One region of the Ureibacillus sp. FSL W8-0352 genome, then DNA from elsewhere that is predicted to be linked to it. Evidence: riboswitches for the same ligand, from Rfam matches in the RefSeq annotation. Region 1 holds a riboswitch; each other region holds the start of a gene.
The links. A riboswitch is a leader RNA that binds a small molecule or an ion and turns the genes downstream of it on or off. The one in region 1 is predicted to bind thiamine pyrophosphate.

Region 1 (5,600 bases):
AGCGAATGAAAGAGGGAAAAGATGGTACGTTAGAAGGCCGCCTTCTTGAATTTGCGGATAAGCTTGATCAATTTTATGAATCATTCGCTGAACTGAAGCGAGGTAATACGGATAAAGAATTTATTATTATGTATCAACAAGCATTAACAAATCTTCTTCAAATGCCTTTAAAAGTAAGTGTCAATTATTTCCGAAATGAAATTTTAAAGGATGTCATGAAAGAAGATACGCAAATTAATATCGCCGATTTAACAAATGAAATATTGAACAAAATAAAGCCTCAAGAGTAAGGATTCTGCTATAGTGAGGCTTTTATTTTGTATCCAATTCTATCTCTAATATCCGTTACTTTTTTATATTAAATATTTGACTTTTTTATTAAAAGATACTTACTTGCACGAGGCTACATATTCAATTACTATTACATTAAAGCTGCGTTGTACGTTGAATATTAAGTTTTAACCTTTGAACTGAAAAAGGGAGTTTTAGATCGAAGGTGGAATGGCGAGCGTCACACTACGGTGAATGACGATATACAGGAAATCTTCTGCGAACACCCACTTGGTGGAGTCGTGGTTTTAAAACTTTCTATAATATTACGGCAAGGCGGCTTGCACTACAAACATTACCTTAACAATGTTTGTAAAAGAGCTCTCCGATTAGGAGGGCTTTTTAATTTATTGAAAAAAATAAGCGGAGAACCTTCCCCGCTTTCCTCTATAATAATATATTTTGATACCACTTCTACTTCTACTTCGCTCATAGTTAACAGGTGTCCGTGTTTTTCCCAATGGCAAGCAACTTTCAGCACTTTTATGCTCCCACATAGCGATGATAAATTCTTTTAGCCTTTTCTTCTTCTTTCGTTCCATGAATTAATGCCCGGCCATCTTGAAAGAGAACGATTTGAACATCTTCTGCTTGGAACGAAATTAAGTAAGGATTCGCTTTTAAGTTTTGAACAAGCGGTTGGAGTCTTTTTGAGATATGATCCAATGAAATTTGTTGTTTTTGGTGCGGTCTGATTTGCACCGTATTTCTGCCACACAACACTGCTGTTTTCAAACCTGTTTCTAATGTTAAGTAAGGATGTGTGGGATTATTCCCACATGAAGGACAATCCTCTCTTTTTAAAGAAGAAACGTCAATAATTGAATGCTCCCTTTTCCAAACATCAAAGGAAACTAGTTGTTTAGACACCTTTCCACTCACTAAGTATTTCAGGCTTTCCGCTGTTTGATAAGATGCAACGATTTGCACCGCTGGACTAATGACTCCAACGGTATCACAAGTCATACCATCGGATGGAATCACTTGAAGCAAACAATTATAACACGGTGTTTGTTTTGGCACGATCGAAACACTCATACCATAACTTCTTACAACCGCACCGTGAATCCATGGTATGCCGTGTTTCATGGCAACATCATTGATGAAAAATCTCGTTTCAAAATTATCTGTTCCATCAATGATGAGGTCCACATCTTTTACCATCTCTTCTAATTCAATTGAAAAATCCCCAACAATCCCTTCAATTTGAATGGTTGAATTGATTGTTTGTAGATGTTTTTGTGCAGCAACAGCTTTCGGAATTTTATTTTTTGCATCTTCTTCCGTATAAAGTTGTTGACGACCGAGATTCGTCAAGTCGACGTAATCCCGGTCAATGATAGTGATTTTACCGATGCCAGCTCGAGCTAACATCTCAGCATTCGCGCAACCTAGTGCCCCTGCACCAACAATGAGTACATGGCCTTTCAGTAATTTTTTCTGTCCCTCCTCACCAATCGGAGAAAACAAAATTTGTCGCGAATATCGCTCCATTATGAAAGAATCCCTTCTGTTGGACTGGAGGCAACAGCATAGCGCTTTTTCGGAATTCTTCCTGCTTCATATCCAAGTCTTCCAGCTTCAATAGCGAGTTTCATTGCTTTTGCCATTTTAACTGGATCTTTTGCACCTGACACCGCTGAATTTAATAAAATGCCATCTGCACCTAACTCCATTGCAATCGCACAATCTGCTGGGGAACCAATTCCTGCATCGACAATGACAGGAATATTTGCCTGTTCAATGATTAATGAAAGATTTAATGGATTGATAATACCCTGTCCAGAACCAATAGGAGAAGCTCCTGGCATGATAGCATGAACTCCCAATTCCTCCAGCTTCTTCGCTAACACTACATCATCAGAAGTGTAAGGAAGGACAATAAATCCTTCTTCTAATAACATTTCTGATGCTCTTAATGTTTCAATAGGATCAGGGAGAAGAGTTTTATCATCCCCAATGACTTCGACTTTCACCATGTCACATAACCCTGAAGCTTTTGCGAGTTTCGCAATTCTCACTGCTTCTTCCGCTGTTTTGGCTCCTGCCGTATTCGGTAAAAGCGTGTATTTGGAAAGATCCAACATTTCTAAAAAGTTCGGTTGGGATGGTGCATAAATATTCATTCTTCTGACCGCAAAAGTTAAAATCTCTGCTCCAGATGCTTCTACCGCTTCCTTTTGAATCTCAAAATTCGGAAATTTCCCTGTACCTAACAACAATCTTGATTGTAAAACTTTATCTGCAATTTTTAACATGTTTATCCCCCTCCAACAAAATGGACAATTTCAATTTTGTCGCCATCATTCACTAGCTGCTTGCTGTACTGTTCTTTCAATACAATTTCGCCATTCTGTTCAACCACGACTATGCGATCTTGTAATTTATAAAACTTCAACAAATCTTCAACACTTTGAATACTACTTTGCACTTCTGTTTTTCGGCCATTAATGTAAAGATGCAACTTCATCCCCCTTTTTGAACAATATTTTTTAAATGGATTGCGGCTTCCTTTGGTTGACTCGATGAGAAAATGGTAGACATCACCGCAATGCCATGCACTTTTTTCTCCAGCACTTGTTCAACGTTGTCTGGCGTAATTCCACCAATCGCTATCACGGGAATCTGCAATTGTTCAACGATTTTACCTAGGGCATTCGTTCCTCTACCTGCCAATCCTTTTTTGCTGTCCGTTTCAAATACATGACCGAAAAGACAATAATCTGCCCTCGCTTCTTCAGCAGTTTTTGCTTCCTCAACGGAATGCACGCTAACCCCAACTCTCATATATGGGTACGCCGTTTTTACTTTTGCTGCCGGAAGACTGTTTGCTGGAAGATGTACGTTCCGTATACCCGTAAGTAGGGCTATATCAAGCCTGTCGTTAATAACAAGCCTTTCTTTCTCCACCCCTGCATAAATAAGTTCTTCTACTAGCGCAACGATTTCTGCGGGCACTTTACTTTTCTCGCGTATATGAATGTAATCAACAACATCGGCAATGGATGTAATAATCTCTTTCAGCTCTTTAATTGATTTTTTTCCATCAGTTATGGCATGCAGTTCCAATACATTGACTTCCTTTCATGCATTGACTTTTTCATCAGTCGGCCACATTTGCCTGTTGTATGCCATGTCCCAAAACATGTATTCAAATCGTGTTGTATTTAAGAAGATTTCTTCTAGTCGTAAAAGTTCAGATTCCGGTTTTCCTTCTGCCAATTGATTAAGCAAATCGAGATTCCATTGCGCTGATTGGCCAAACTCTTCGGAACTGTACATTTTTACCCAGTCTCCATATAATCCGTGTTCTTTAGCACCCTCGATTTCAGCAAGTTCACATCCAATTTCCCAGTAGCTCCATGCACAAGCTAAATGAGCAGCTGCAAGTTCAGCGATAGAACCATTTTGTGCAACAGCTAACATATAGTGCGTATATGCAAGCGTTACCGGAGACGGTTTTGCCTCTTCCAGCTCTTTTTCCGTTATGCCAAAACGACTCGCATATTTTCTGTGCAACGCCATTTCTCCATTCATTGTGTAATAAAGCAGGTTGGCAAACACCGTCATCACTTCAAGATTTGGCGCTTTCACCGCACCTAAAGCAAACAATTTGGAATAATCGATTAAGTATAAATAGTCTTGAATCATATAAAAACGGAATTTGTCAGGGTCCAATGTGCCTTCACCCAACTCTTTTACAAACGGATGTTCATGGTTTTTCCTCCAAGTCGACCAATACTTTTCTAAAAGTCGGTCAGTAAATTTCATCATTTCTCCCTCCCATTCAATTCACCATTAAAAAAAGCCACTTCAAAAATGAAGTGGCTTAAAACCCGAAATGCAAAAAGATATAATAATAGACAATACGAGTCCCAACAACCACTTCCCTTCGCTAGCATTACCTAGTGCAGGTTCAAAGGGTTGAGGCAATGCCTCTCTCAGCTAAAATGAATTAGCACCCCTAGTGATTTATAATGCTTTATTAAATTACAATCATTGTTACATGAACTCATAAAATTTTCAATAAGTTAAAATGAATATAAATTTTGTTATTTTATTCCAACTATATATAACTTTCTACTTCCCAGTGTCTCATTGAAAAGCATAATCTTTTTTAGCAGACTGGATATTCTTCAAATACTTTTAGCTAAAAATGTTTGCGGCTTCTACCATAAAATAAAGTTGCTCTAGCGATTTTTCGCTAAAGCAACTCTTGTTATTTTTGTCCCTTCTTTGTTTGTTTTTCCCATTGCAAAAGATGTGGATATGGGTCAAATGCCCATTCTGTACGGCCATTAAATTTATACATTCCGTAATGTAAATGTGGAGGGAATTTTCCACTCGTTCCTTCTTTACCATATCCAGAACTTCCTACGGCGCCAAGAATTGTTCCCGGTTCTACAATATCTCCAACTTTCAAATCTTTATTGAAATATGCTAAATGTGCGTAATAATGATACGTATTTTGATTATCCCGAATGCCAACTCGCCAACCGCCAAATTGATTCCAGCCCATCACTTCTACAACACCATAAGAAGTTGACAGAACAGGCGTTCCATAGCCTGCAAAAATATCCGTTCCTTCATGTATACGTCTTCCGCCCCATCCCCTGCTAGCACCCCAAGTTCCTTTATAGCTGTAATTATAGCCTCGAACTGGGAGGGGAAAAATATGCTTGTCTAACTCAATAGAATTGAAATGTTTATAAAGTATTTGAATGGTTATAATTTGATTGATAATTTTTTCATCTTTGTAATACTCCCATAAGGCAGTTTTAAAATCCTCTTCTGACGGGCCAAATTCGCTTAAATACGTTGCCATTGTATAAAGAATATCTTGGTCATGATTTCGATCTGCCTTGCCATCTCCGTTTCCATCAAGACCTTTCCCCCCAAAATATCCAATTGAAAAAGGTGAAGTATCTTCCTCATTTGGATTCAATTCTCCAACCCAAAATTCAGGAGAAAACTGAATCGCGATGATACTCTCACGCTTCGGAATATCCTTCCGTACTTCTTGGATATTTCTTTCATATTGATCGACCGCCGCCAAACGATACCATGGGACAAATGGCGTTTCGTAGCTTTTGTACAAATTCATTCTTTCCTGATAAACATTTTCCTTCGTTTCTTTTGCATTTACGTAAGTCGGAAATATATAAAAGCATACAATCGCCAAACATAAGGGGAGAAATATTTTTCGAACCAAAACGAATCCTCCTTTCTTCATTAGAATATCCCGAATTTTTTAAACCATGAGTGATTTT
Region 2 (5,600 bases), 1.6 Mb from region 1:
TGGCCGGGTACACCGTTTTGGTCAACAATCAGATGTATATATTTACAATTTAGCTATTCAAAATACAATTGAAGATCGCATCATCGACTTATTAACAAATAAAATCGATGTCTTTGAAAAAGTTGTGGGAGAAATAGATGATATCTTATCAAACAAAGTGGAAGAGCCAATATACAATTCTCCAAGTTTTGTGCCAAATTTCCATTTTGAAGATTTCGGTTTAGAAGATCAGTTAGGCTTCACATAAATTTTCCAATGCAAACTTCTCGAATTGGGAGGAGCAAAAGAATGATAGCTGAACAAATCCATCATTATTTACGAACATTTTTTATAGAGACAAATTGTAAAATTGAAGATGAAACATCCGATTATTTAACTGTTCAATTAACAGCTGATATCGATAAACGTATAATGAATCGTCCTTTTTATTGGCAATTTATTGAAAGTACAAAAGCAGAGCCAAACCCATTAAAAGTAACCTTTATTACGAAACAAAAAGAGAATTTAAACATTCGTGGTGAATATATTCATTATGGGTCGATGCGAATGCATCAAATTTTTCAAGCCACGAAAGACTTAGGCTGTTTTGTTCAAATGTATGAAGATATTGAAGGAGCAAGTTTATTTCCATGGATTGGTGCTAATTTTAAAGTTTCTTATCATACAGACCAAACAAAGGAATTGCTCTTTTCTTTAGGAATTAACTTAATTCATGGCAGCGTCAAAAGTGACTTCCAAGATATATTATGTGCGTTGCAGTTAACGGATGAATTGCCAAAAAACGCATATTGCCTACCTTATATTGTTTCTCCAATGAGGGCGATTGAACGTTTGGAAACTGCAATTGAAAATTATATCGCAAATGATGATTTATCTTGGGCGGATGAGGCAAAAAAACGATGGAAAAGGGAACAAGAAATATTAGATCATTTTTATGAAGATGTAGAAAACAAACCAGAAATTTATGAAATAGAGAAAAAAGCGTTAGAAGAGCGATTTCAACCTCGAATTAAAATTGAAATCGTTAGCGGGGGACTGTTTTACTTAAAATAAATGAAATCATTCTAATTTTCGTAGTACTAACCAAATCTATGGTAAGTACTACTATTTTTTTGCGGCTTGGACTCTCCGCTCCCCACTCATGCAAGTATGTATTTTTAATCAAGCTCTATTAAGTTTATAAACAAGGGAATGGTGCTATATAGCATGACCGAAGTATAAATCAATCATCTATTTGGTTAAATTAAATAAAAAATGGAAAAATGGGTGGGGAATATTGATGAAGTTAAACTATTATATTGTGATTTTTTTGCTATCATTGTGCCTTGGTGTAGTTGGTTATCTATCTTATCAAAAATCAACTATTGAACAATCACCAGGAGAAAATGACTATACATTCAAAGAAGTTTCTTATACTGATGAAGAAAAAAAGATTTCAAAAGAATTGGAAGTTCATGCTTGTGAAAAAGGAACAATGCAATCACCTATACAAATTGAATACAAGAATGTTCTTCTTGAAGATGCCCCAAAAATCAACATACATTATGAAAAGGAACCTGTTGTACTAATAAAACAAAGAAATCAGTTTAAAGTATATTCGAAATCGAATACAAGTTTTATTTCGGTTGATAATGAACAATACAAATTTCATTCCTTCCATTTCCATTTACCAAGTGAACATCAAATCGAAAATCAAAACTATGATATGGAATTACATCTCGTACACGAAAATGAAAAAGGCGACCATGCTGTAATAGCGGTATTTATAAAATCTGGAGAAGAAAACGAAGCAATTAAAGAAATATGGAAGTTTATACAAGATGAAAATATGAATGAAAAAGAAATGGATTCATTCAATTTATTACAATTAATTCCTGAAGTAAGGGAAGGGTATTACTATTCCGGTTCTTTGACGACACCTCCTTGTACAGAAGGGGTTGACTGGATTGTATTAGAAGAGCCAATCGAATTTTCAATTGAACAAATTACTATGTTTAGAGATGTTTTCGGTCATACGAATCGACCTATACAACCAAAGAATGACAGGAAAATTTTTAAAATAACCATCAATTAAATATTCTAAATATAATCCCTCATATCATATGAATGATTGACATTGAAATGCACTTTATAAATATGTTGAATATTTTATGGTTCAATACAGCAATTTGTTTCTCATCTACTTTCTGAGCATTCATGGTTTTAATCAGCTGTAGTAATAAAGTGAGGGAGTGATTCTACAGGTTGATTATTTTGAATTTTTTAAATGGTTAAAGAATAAGGGGCGGTATCGCTCCTTTTTGTGTTAATTAAGCTCATAAATCGTTTTATGATTACTGTTTTAAAAATGCCTCACGTTATTGAATATTTTTGTTATTAAAGGAAAAAAATAACAAAAAAGTGGTAATTTCCTTCATCCAGTTGCATAGTGAGGTGAATTGAATGATTATTAATATGTTAACTGTAATATTTGTCTTGATTTGTTGTATTGTAAGTTTTCTCCTTATGGTTTTCACAAAAAAAACTTTGTTGTTTCGATATATTCCAATAGTTATCATCACAGTTAGCTTCATCTTTATAACGATTAAATACTTCTTCTATTCATATTACTTGATAGTCACAAAATTATTTGATGGTGTAATCCTTGTTCTTTTCCTTACATTATGGTTCTTCATTATGATTGAACATGTCATTCTCGATTTCATTGAAGATTATTCAAACATCCGCTCATCTTTTCGTATCATGTATAATCGAATTAAGCGATTGAAGTTTCGTTATGTTCGATTACATTTCATAAAAAAAATTAAAAACCAAAGCCTACATTAGTGCACATATCGAATTGTTGAAGTAAACAGGAACAGGGAGGTTATATTCATGAAAATAACCATTGAATGGACGTATCATCATAAAGGATTGGAAACAACTTTTCGATCAGATGAAATGCCGCCAGTTCAAGCCCTATTGATTGCAGAAGAATTAAAGAAAACCGGAAAAGTAAAACATATGACCTTTATTGATCAATATGACAGTACATGGTCTGTTAAAGAAATAAAAAAATATTTAAAGGAAATCGAAACTGAGCCATCCAATGTGACAGTGTATTTTGATGGTGGTTATGATTTAGAAAGTCAAAAAGCCGGTTTAGGATTTGCCATATATTTTGAACAAAACGGAAAATCTTATCGAACTAGAAAAAATTTAATGCAACTTGGCTTAAGATCTAATAATGAAGCGGAATATGCGGCATTATACGGAAGTATTCTAGAGTTAGAAGTGATAGGCGTTCATCATCAAACTGTTCGATTCATTGGTGATTCACAGGTTGTTATTAATCAAATGAGTGGAGAATGGCCTATTTATGAAAAAGAATTAACAAATTGGGCGAATAAAATTGATGAAAAATTAAATCAACTAGCAATTAAACCTGAATTTGAATTAGTTTCGCGAAAAGGGAATGAAGAAGCCGATCGATTAGCAACTCAAGCATTGAATAATACCATAATTGAAGGAAAAATAGAGTTAGATTAATCGAGAAAAACTTGTGACATTCAATCTAGAATTTAAGTGATTTAGCTGTTTTATCTAGCAATCTTTTTAAATTCTATTAAATTATTTGAAAAAATAAAATGAAAATGTGTTATAATTTTCATAACAACTAAAAAATTATTAAATTTTGCAGGGGTGGCCTAAGTGCCTGAGAAGGTGATATCACCTAACCCTTAGAACCTGATGCAGCTAGTACTGCCGTAGGGAGCAAAATACCTTATCGTATGAATTATGATTATGTGTATTGTTGCTCTCCAAACTTGGAGAGTTTTTTTATTTCATATGATAATTGCAGGGGTGGCCAAGTGCCTGAGAAGGTGATATCACCTAACCCTTAGAACCTGATGCAGTTAGCACTGCCGTAGGGAGCAATGAAAGATTGTGTTCTATTTTCAAAGCTCTTTTGCGCCGTGCAAAGGAGCTTTTTTCTTTACATAAATTTTTACAATTATAGGAGGATATATATGAGCTTAATCAAAATAAGAAAAAAAAATCCATTAATTCATTGTATTACAAATACCGTTGTAACGAATTTTACTGCAAATGGTTTGCTTGCAATTGGAGCTTCACCAGTTATGTCAGATGAGCCATTGGATGTAGAAGACATGGTCGCTATTGCAAACGGATTATTAATTAATATTGGTACATTAAATAAAAATTCAGTAGAAGCAATGATATTAGCTGGCAAAAAAGCAAATGAACTAAACATTCCTGTCGTGCTTGATCCTGTCGGGGCGGGGGCTACAACATATCGTAAAGAAATTACAAAAAATTTATTAAAAGAGATTAAATTTGATTTAATCCGATGTAATGCTGGAGAATTAGCAGCAATTGCGGGAATTAATTGGCAAGCAAAAGGAGTTGATAGTGGAGAAGGAGAAATGGATATTACCCTTGTTGCTAAGGAAACTGCTCAAAAGTATGGTGCAATTGTCGCTGTATCTGGAAAAGAAGATTTCGTGACTGACGGTATAGAACACTATCCAGTTAGTGGTGGCCATGAGTTAATGACTCAAGTTACAGGAACAGGTTGTTTATTAAGTGCTATTTGTGCTGCAGCATTAACGTTGGATGGAGGAAAACTTGAAAATATTCGAAATGTATTAGCTGACTATAAAAAAGTCGCTGAAAATGCTTCGAAAGAAAAATACCTTGGTTCCTTCCAAGTTGAAATATTAAATGGATTACATCAAATTTCAAGAGGTGAATAACTGTGAATATTGTCTTGACAATTGCTGGTTCAGATAGCGGCGGGGGAGCTGGCATTCAAGCGGATTTAAAAACATTTCAGGAGCTAAATGTTTTTGGTACATCTGTCATTACCGCATTGACTGCTCAAAATACATTAGGCGTAGAAGGTATTTATCCTGCAACGTCTGAATTTGTGGAACAACAATTGAATACAGTTTTACAAGATTTTGAAGTGAAAGCATTAAAAACAGGTATGTTATTTTCTGCAGATATTATTAAAACGATTGCAAAAAATTTAATAGATAAAAATATTCAAATAGTCGTTGATCCAGTGATGATTGCAAAAGGTGGGCAAGCGTTATTGCAAGAAGAGGCCGTACAAGCGATGAAAAATGAATTATTGCCAATAGCAACCGTATTAACGCCTAATATTCCAGAAGCTGAGAAAATCACAGGTATGAAAATTGAAACAGCAGATGACATTCAACAAGCAGCAGCAAAGATTTTGCAACTTGGTGTTAATTGTGTAGTAATGAAAGGCGGACATTTGGAAGGTCCATCTGCTGTTGATACGGTCTTTTTTCAAGACGGCTCTTTCTTTCAATTAAAATCAAAACGAATTGATACGAAACATACCCATGGAACAGGGTGTACTTTTTCTGCAGCTATTACAGCAAATTTAGGTAAGGGGCTTTCGTTAAAAGAGTCCGTTATCGAAGCGAAAAAATTTGTTCAAATGGCAATTGAAAATCCACTAAATATCGGACGTGGACATGGCCCAACAAATCACTTTGCTCACCGTTTTGGTGCTAAAGTAGAGGTGGAAATTGTTGAATAGAACGGATTTAGCTGTTTACTTCATA
Region 3 (5,600 bases), 460 kb from region 1:
ACTAGCAGACCAGATACGAAACTCCAAATAGGCAGTGCTGGAACATTCCCTGCCCATACATGGGTAATGAGTTCTGGTCCAATTGCTTTTGAAAAACCACCTTTTGCGCGCGGCTGAAAATGATCTAATAATAATGGATTTCCTAAATCTTCTACTAGGAAACGCTGGAGTTCGTGCTTGCGAAATGTTTTTAAAAAAGATGTAAGACCAAGGCGAATTACCTCCTCATCATAGCCGGTGACAATCGGAAGCAACTTTTCCGCCTGCTGTCGATAAGATGAACTGCGGTCCAAAAATTGTTCCGTTACATAACCGATGATGTCCACTACTGTTGATACCGACAGTGATTTTAAGATTTCCGCACTTTCTCTTTTCACCGTGTCAATGACCCTCTGCATTTGCTCTAATGTAAGGAGAGGCAGTTCCACTTCTAAATCCTGAAACTTCAGGATTTTCTTATCAAATTTCGTTTCTCCGATATTTGGAATATATCCAGCTGTTATTCTCATTTTGCTGTTCCTTTCGCCAATTGAATAAACTCTTCTACCGCTAGCGAGCATCCCCTTGCCTCGGCACCTTGAACTCTACCGAACAGATAAAATCCTTCATCAACCGCCATTCCTACATCTTCAGTAGCAACCGCCATTACGGAATTAAAGTTCGCTAAATCATAATGAACTAAAACACCACGTTCTCCTTCTGGAACCTCTTCACCTGTTAACGGATTGATGACTCTCGTACGAATCCAACTAGGTCCAGTTTTTATAGATGGAACGACCTCATTGCCATCATCATAAAATTGCGTGCTTAGCTCTGTTATGCCGTACATATTAATACAATTGCTTCTATCTACACCGAAATATCTTTCAAGCAACTGATAAAATTCATTTAAATCCAATTCCTTTGATTTATTTTTATAACCACCAGTATCAAGAATTTTGCTTCCCTTCGGCAGATTAAACGTTTTTCCTAAACGCTCCAATTCCTCAAACAAATGAACAAAACTGAAACTTGCTCCGAGCAAAGCAAATGGTTCTCCTGTTTTTTCGGCATGTTCCAACTCACTGATGATTTTTTGAATATGTACGCCGTTCTCTTTTAATAAATAGCAGCTGTCCTCTGTGCCAAACTCTTTCATGACAAGAGCTAAATAATGGGCTAAGGATGAGTGCGGCATTTTCTCTTCAGTTGGAAACAAAATTCCCATGCGGATGCGATTTGTTTCTTTCATAAACCGTTCTTTAAAGTTGATAATCATGGAAAGTTCTCTGATTTCGAGAGTGGAATGATAGTGTTTGCCTTGTTTTCCTTGGGTTGTTCCGCTTGTCATAAAGACTCTAACCGCTGCCTCTGGATCTGAACATGTCAATGGAACCTCTTTAAAGGCACTCATCGGCACATAAGGAATGTCTCGCCAATTTTTCACAAGCCGCGGTGTCTTTCCTTTTTGGCGGCAAAATGTTTGATAGGGGAGATTATGTTTGTATTGATAATTAAAAATATGTAAAGCCAAGCTATTAAACTCTTCTTCTGAAGCTTGATTCTTTTTGATAAATTGAGAAAGTTCCTCTATGATTTCTCGTTGCTGAGTCATCGGTTTTCACCCTTTCCGCAAAATAAAATGCACTCTGCCTAAGCAAAGTGCATAATTCGACTTACTACACTCCCTGCGCTGGCATTACCCAAATCAGGTTCAAACGGTCAACGACGGATTAGTCGTACTCTCAGCCTGCTTCCGCAAGCCCCCGGTTAATATATTCAGTTTCAATATAAAGTCTACTTATTCTTGTGAAAGATTGCAAATTTTTTTGAATTTTCATCCTAAGATTATGTAGATATTCAATTGGTTTTATTTTTTATTGTAAATGCAACAAAAGTTGAGTATAATGAACTAAAAATATTGCATTTACAACAAAATGAGAGGGGTTCATTATGAAAGAAGTTCTTCGTGAAATTGGGATGATAGCACGAGCACTAGATTCAATCAGTAATATCGAGTTTAAAGAATATGACTTAACAAAAGGTCAGTATTTGTACCTTGTACGAATATGTGAGAACCCAGGAATTATTCAAGAAAAGTTGGCTGAAATGATCAAAGTGGATCGGACAACTGCATCACGCGCAATAAAAAAACTAGAAATGAACGGATTTGTTGAAAAGCGAGAGGATCCACAAAATAAAAAAATTAAGAAACTCTATGCGACCGAGAAAGGCAATAATGTTTATCCGTTTTTAATAAGAGAACATGATCATTCTAACGCTGTAGCTTTACAAGGATTATCTGAAGTAGAAGTGGAAACATTATTCAATCTTTTGCAGCGGGTAAGAAAAAATGTTGAAAAAGATTGGGAATACGTTAAGAAGGGAAACAAACGAAATTATTGATATGAGGAGAGATGTTCACTATGACAATCAAAATAAAAACATGTACCCTTGAAGATTTGCACACATTACAAGAAGTGGGCATTGAAACGTTTTATTACACATTTAAAGATCAAAATTCACCTGAAAATATGAAAGTATATTTAGAAAAGGCATTTAATATAAAACAATTAGAGAAAGAGCTATCCAATATTCATTCACAATTTTTCTTTGTCTATTACCAAAATGAATTGGCGGGTTACTTAAAAGTCAATAGTGATGATGCTCAGACGGAAAAAATGGGCGATGAATTCCTTGAAATTGAAAGAATTTATATTCGAGAGAAATTTCAGAAGCATGGACTTGGAAAAGTCTTGCTAAATAAAGCGATTGAAGTTGCAAAGGAATGGAATAAAAAGAAAATTTGGCTTGGGGTTTGGGAAAAGAACGAAAATGCAATTGGTTTTTATAAGAAAATGGGATTTGTTCAAAAAGAATCTCATTCCTTTTATATGGGGGATGAAGAGCAGACTGACTTGATTATGATCAAAACATTGGAAGGTTGATTAGCATGTATATACCGAAATATTTTACAGTGACGGATATAGACGAAATCATTGATTTTATTCAGAAAAACTCCTTCGGCACAATTGTTTCGACATTTGAAAATAAACCAATTGCTACTCATTTACCGTTGGAGTTGCGAAAGCAAGGAGATGATTATTATATAACGGGACATTTAGCTATCAACAACCCTCAATGGAAAAGCTTTGAATCACAAAATGAAAACGTGCTTGTAATTTACCAAGGTCCACACGCATATATCTCATCATCTTGGTATAGCCATGAAAATGTACCAACTTGGAATTATCAAGCTGTCCATGTTTATGGAACAGCTAGTATTATGAACAAAACTGAGTTAGAAGAAGACCTTATTTTATTATTAAAAAAATATGAAGGGCATCGTGACAATCCTGTATTATGGGAAAATCTTTCTGCTCAAACAAAAAAACAAATCAAAGGAATTGTTGGAATAAAAATTAAAATTCAAGAATTGCAAGCTGCCTATAAATTAAGTCAAAACCGAAATGAAGAGGATTATCTGAACATCATTGAAAAATTGGAATGCGAAGGCGATTTAAGCTCTAAACAAATGGCAAAAGTAATGAAAAGAAGAATAAAAAATAAAAAAGGCGAGTTAGGAAAATCTGAATAACAAGATGAGATTATTAGAATAGAAATTGAGGAGGAGCTGGGACAAAATCCTCCTAAATAGAAAAATAGCCCATGAAGTTTTGCACATTGCAAAATTTCATGGGTTTAAATTTTTTTTAGGTTTTAAACGAGGATGAATGTGAAAACTGTCAGGATATCCATTCCATTCATCATGTACAGAAGTAAAAGAAGGATTCTCCTTTTTTATTATATTTAAGCCAGTTAAGTATCAACTTCTTTTCTATTAATTAGAATGGAAGAATTTAATAACATTAACAGAATATTTGATACAACCCAGAACGGAGAAAAGAGGAAAGTAAATGTGATTGTTCTAATAATGATGATTTTTCAATTTGCAGCAACCGCAAAAAGAAGTGTTAACACATTACACATTCAAGGGAAAAGCACAAGATAATGGTGGGAAGCAAACCGTCGTTTAAGCAAGTCATATTATTGCAAGGTGAAATGAAGGTTAGGATAATTGGATATTGAGCCAGAATGTGAATGATTCTTTCTTTTACTTTTTTGAAAACACCCAGCTATCTAGCGAAGAAGCTGGGTGTTTTAAGTATTTATTTACTCATCGATTCATTCATTTTTTTGTTTTTTATGCTGGATATGGTTTGTTCCCCATTCGTGCATTGCGTGTAAGATTGGTTCTAAGCTCCGGCCGTACTCGGTAATCGAATATTCCACTTTAGGAGGAATCTATGGATAGACAACACGCTGAATAATATCCTCGTTTTCTAACTCACGTAATTGATTGGTCAGCATTTTTTTGTGTAATTCCAGGTATACTTCGTTTTAAATCACTAAATCTTTGAGTACCATTTTTCAATAAATGCAATAAGATAATGGGTTTCCATTTTCCGACTAATATGCCTAAAGCATCTTCAACACGACAAAAATCTGGTTCTATATTTATTCTAATTACTCCTTTAGTATCTTTTTGTCAATTATGATGCTTTTTAGTTGTACTTCTTTTTTTACTTTACTGACTATATTAGCATTGTGAACAGAAATTTGAAAGAGGGGTTCTAGAGGAGCGCTTAAATACGATAGAACGCATAATTGGTGAAATAAGTAATATCCCCAATTGTAAGAAGATCTTCTAACGATTGGGGATTGTCATCATGGAGAAATAGTAAGTTTAACATAAAACGATGATGCGATATGGAGTAGTTTGTGCAGGAATGCTACGAGTTGTTGGACCATAAATCACGACTAAATCGCGGTTCCCAGGATATTTTGAAAAGAACTGACCATTTGTTAACAATATGGGAGTAGAAGGAGTTAAATGTAATTGCAATTGGCCATCACTGCTCAATAGTTGATGGTTAAAATAACTTACTTTTACATTTCGATTTGGATACTCTCTCACCATCACTATCGTTTGATATCGGGGTGGGTAAATGAGGATGGCAGGTAAGTCTCCATCGTAATAACCAGTCACCTTATCCCCAATTTTGACCGTTTCTTGATCAATGAAGTAAGTTGAAGGAGAAACAATGAAATGAACAATTAATCCATCGTCATTTTCTACGGTAAACAATTTATTGCAGCCCTCGATTTCACCACTTTGACTTGTAAAAAAATCACTAATGGCAGTAACAGTTCCACTGAATGAATAAAAATTCGTCATAAAAAACCTCCAATAAAATTATGGGGGAATACCAGTTATAATTGATTACACCGTGCCTTTGGATAATGTAAATTGAGAAATACACCGCTACATGGTTCATTCCACTCGGTCTTGACGTGCCTTTGGATAATGTAAATTGAGAAAAGCTTTTTGGATTTAAATCATTATATGTTGGAAAGATGTAAAAAGACTTTGGATAAAACTTGCAAAGACCCGAATTTATGTTTTCGGGTCTTTGGTGTTTCAGATTTTATTAATTTGATTTCCGTATCTACCGAGTTTTCCACAACATGTTTTTACGATTGGCTACTTAACTACAAAAAACTTAGATTTTGAAGAATTTGATGTCGTTGAAGTTCCTGCACTTACTTGGGCGATTTTT

Region 2: linked by a shared signal. The riboswitch ahead of thiM (hydroxyethylthiazole kinase) and the one ahead of tenA (thiaminase II) in region 1 are both predicted to bind thiamine pyrophosphate.
Region 3: linked by a shared signal. The riboswitch ahead of NST98_RS14030 (LuxE/PaaK family acyltransferase) and the one ahead of tenA (thiaminase II) in region 1 are both predicted to bind thiamine pyrophosphate.

The regions. Positions count from the first base shown of each region.
Region 1 covers NZ_JBBOQT010000001.1:2,326,857-2,332,456, forward strand. Annotated here, with positions in the region: gene NST98_RS11770 (YfbR-like 5'-deoxynucleotidase) at 1-290, shown strand, start outside; RNA gene ssrS (6S RNA) at 427-617, shown strand; gene NST98_RS11780 (ThiF family adenylyltransferase) at 814-1,827, opposite strand; gene NST98_RS11785 (thiazole synthase) at 1,824-2,588, opposite strand; gene thiS (sulfur carrier protein ThiS) at 2,591-2,800, opposite strand; gene tenI (thiazole tautomerase TenI) at 2,797-3,399, opposite strand; gene tenA (thiaminase II) at 3,415-4,101, opposite strand; TPP riboswitch at 4,201-4,306, opposite strand; gene NST98_RS11805 (M23 family metallopeptidase) at 4,550-5,542, opposite strand.
Region 2 covers NZ_JBBOQT010000001.1:693,467-699,066, forward strand. Annotated here, with positions in the region: gene NST98_RS03540 (DEAD/DEAH box helicase) at 1-247, shown strand, start outside; gene NST98_RS03545 (YqhG family protein) at 289-1,053, shown strand; gene NST98_RS03550 (carbonic anhydrase) at 1,280-2,074, shown strand; gene NST98_RS03555 (reverse transcriptase-like protein) at 2,875-3,528, shown strand; TPP riboswitch at 3,668-3,770, shown strand; TPP riboswitch at 3,830-3,931, shown strand; gene thiM (hydroxyethylthiazole kinase) at 4,011-4,757, shown strand; gene thiD (bifunctional hydroxymethylpyrimidine kinase/phosphomethylpyrimidine kinase) at 4,760-5,575, shown strand; gene thiE (thiamine phosphate synthase) at 5,568-5,600, shown strand, end outside.
Region 3 covers NZ_JBBOQT010000001.1:2,782,335-2,787,934, forward strand. Annotated here, with positions in the region: gene NST98_RS14025 (acyl-CoA reductase) at 1-509, opposite strand, end outside; gene NST98_RS14030 (LuxE/PaaK family acyltransferase) at 506-1,594, opposite strand; TPP riboswitch at 1,648-1,759, opposite strand; gene NST98_RS14035 (MarR family winged helix-turn-helix transcriptional regulator) at 1,933-2,385, shown strand; gene NST98_RS14040 (GNAT family N-acetyltransferase) at 2,406-2,927, shown strand; gene NST98_RS14045 (FMN-binding negative transcriptional regulator) at 2,933-3,577, shown strand; partial or broken gene NST98_RS14050 (winged helix-turn-helix transcriptional regulator) at 4,165-4,501, opposite strand; gene NST98_RS14055 (hypothetical protein) at 4,727-5,218, opposite strand; partial or broken gene NST98_RS14060 (GyrI-like domain-containing protein) at 5,520-5,600, shown strand, end outside.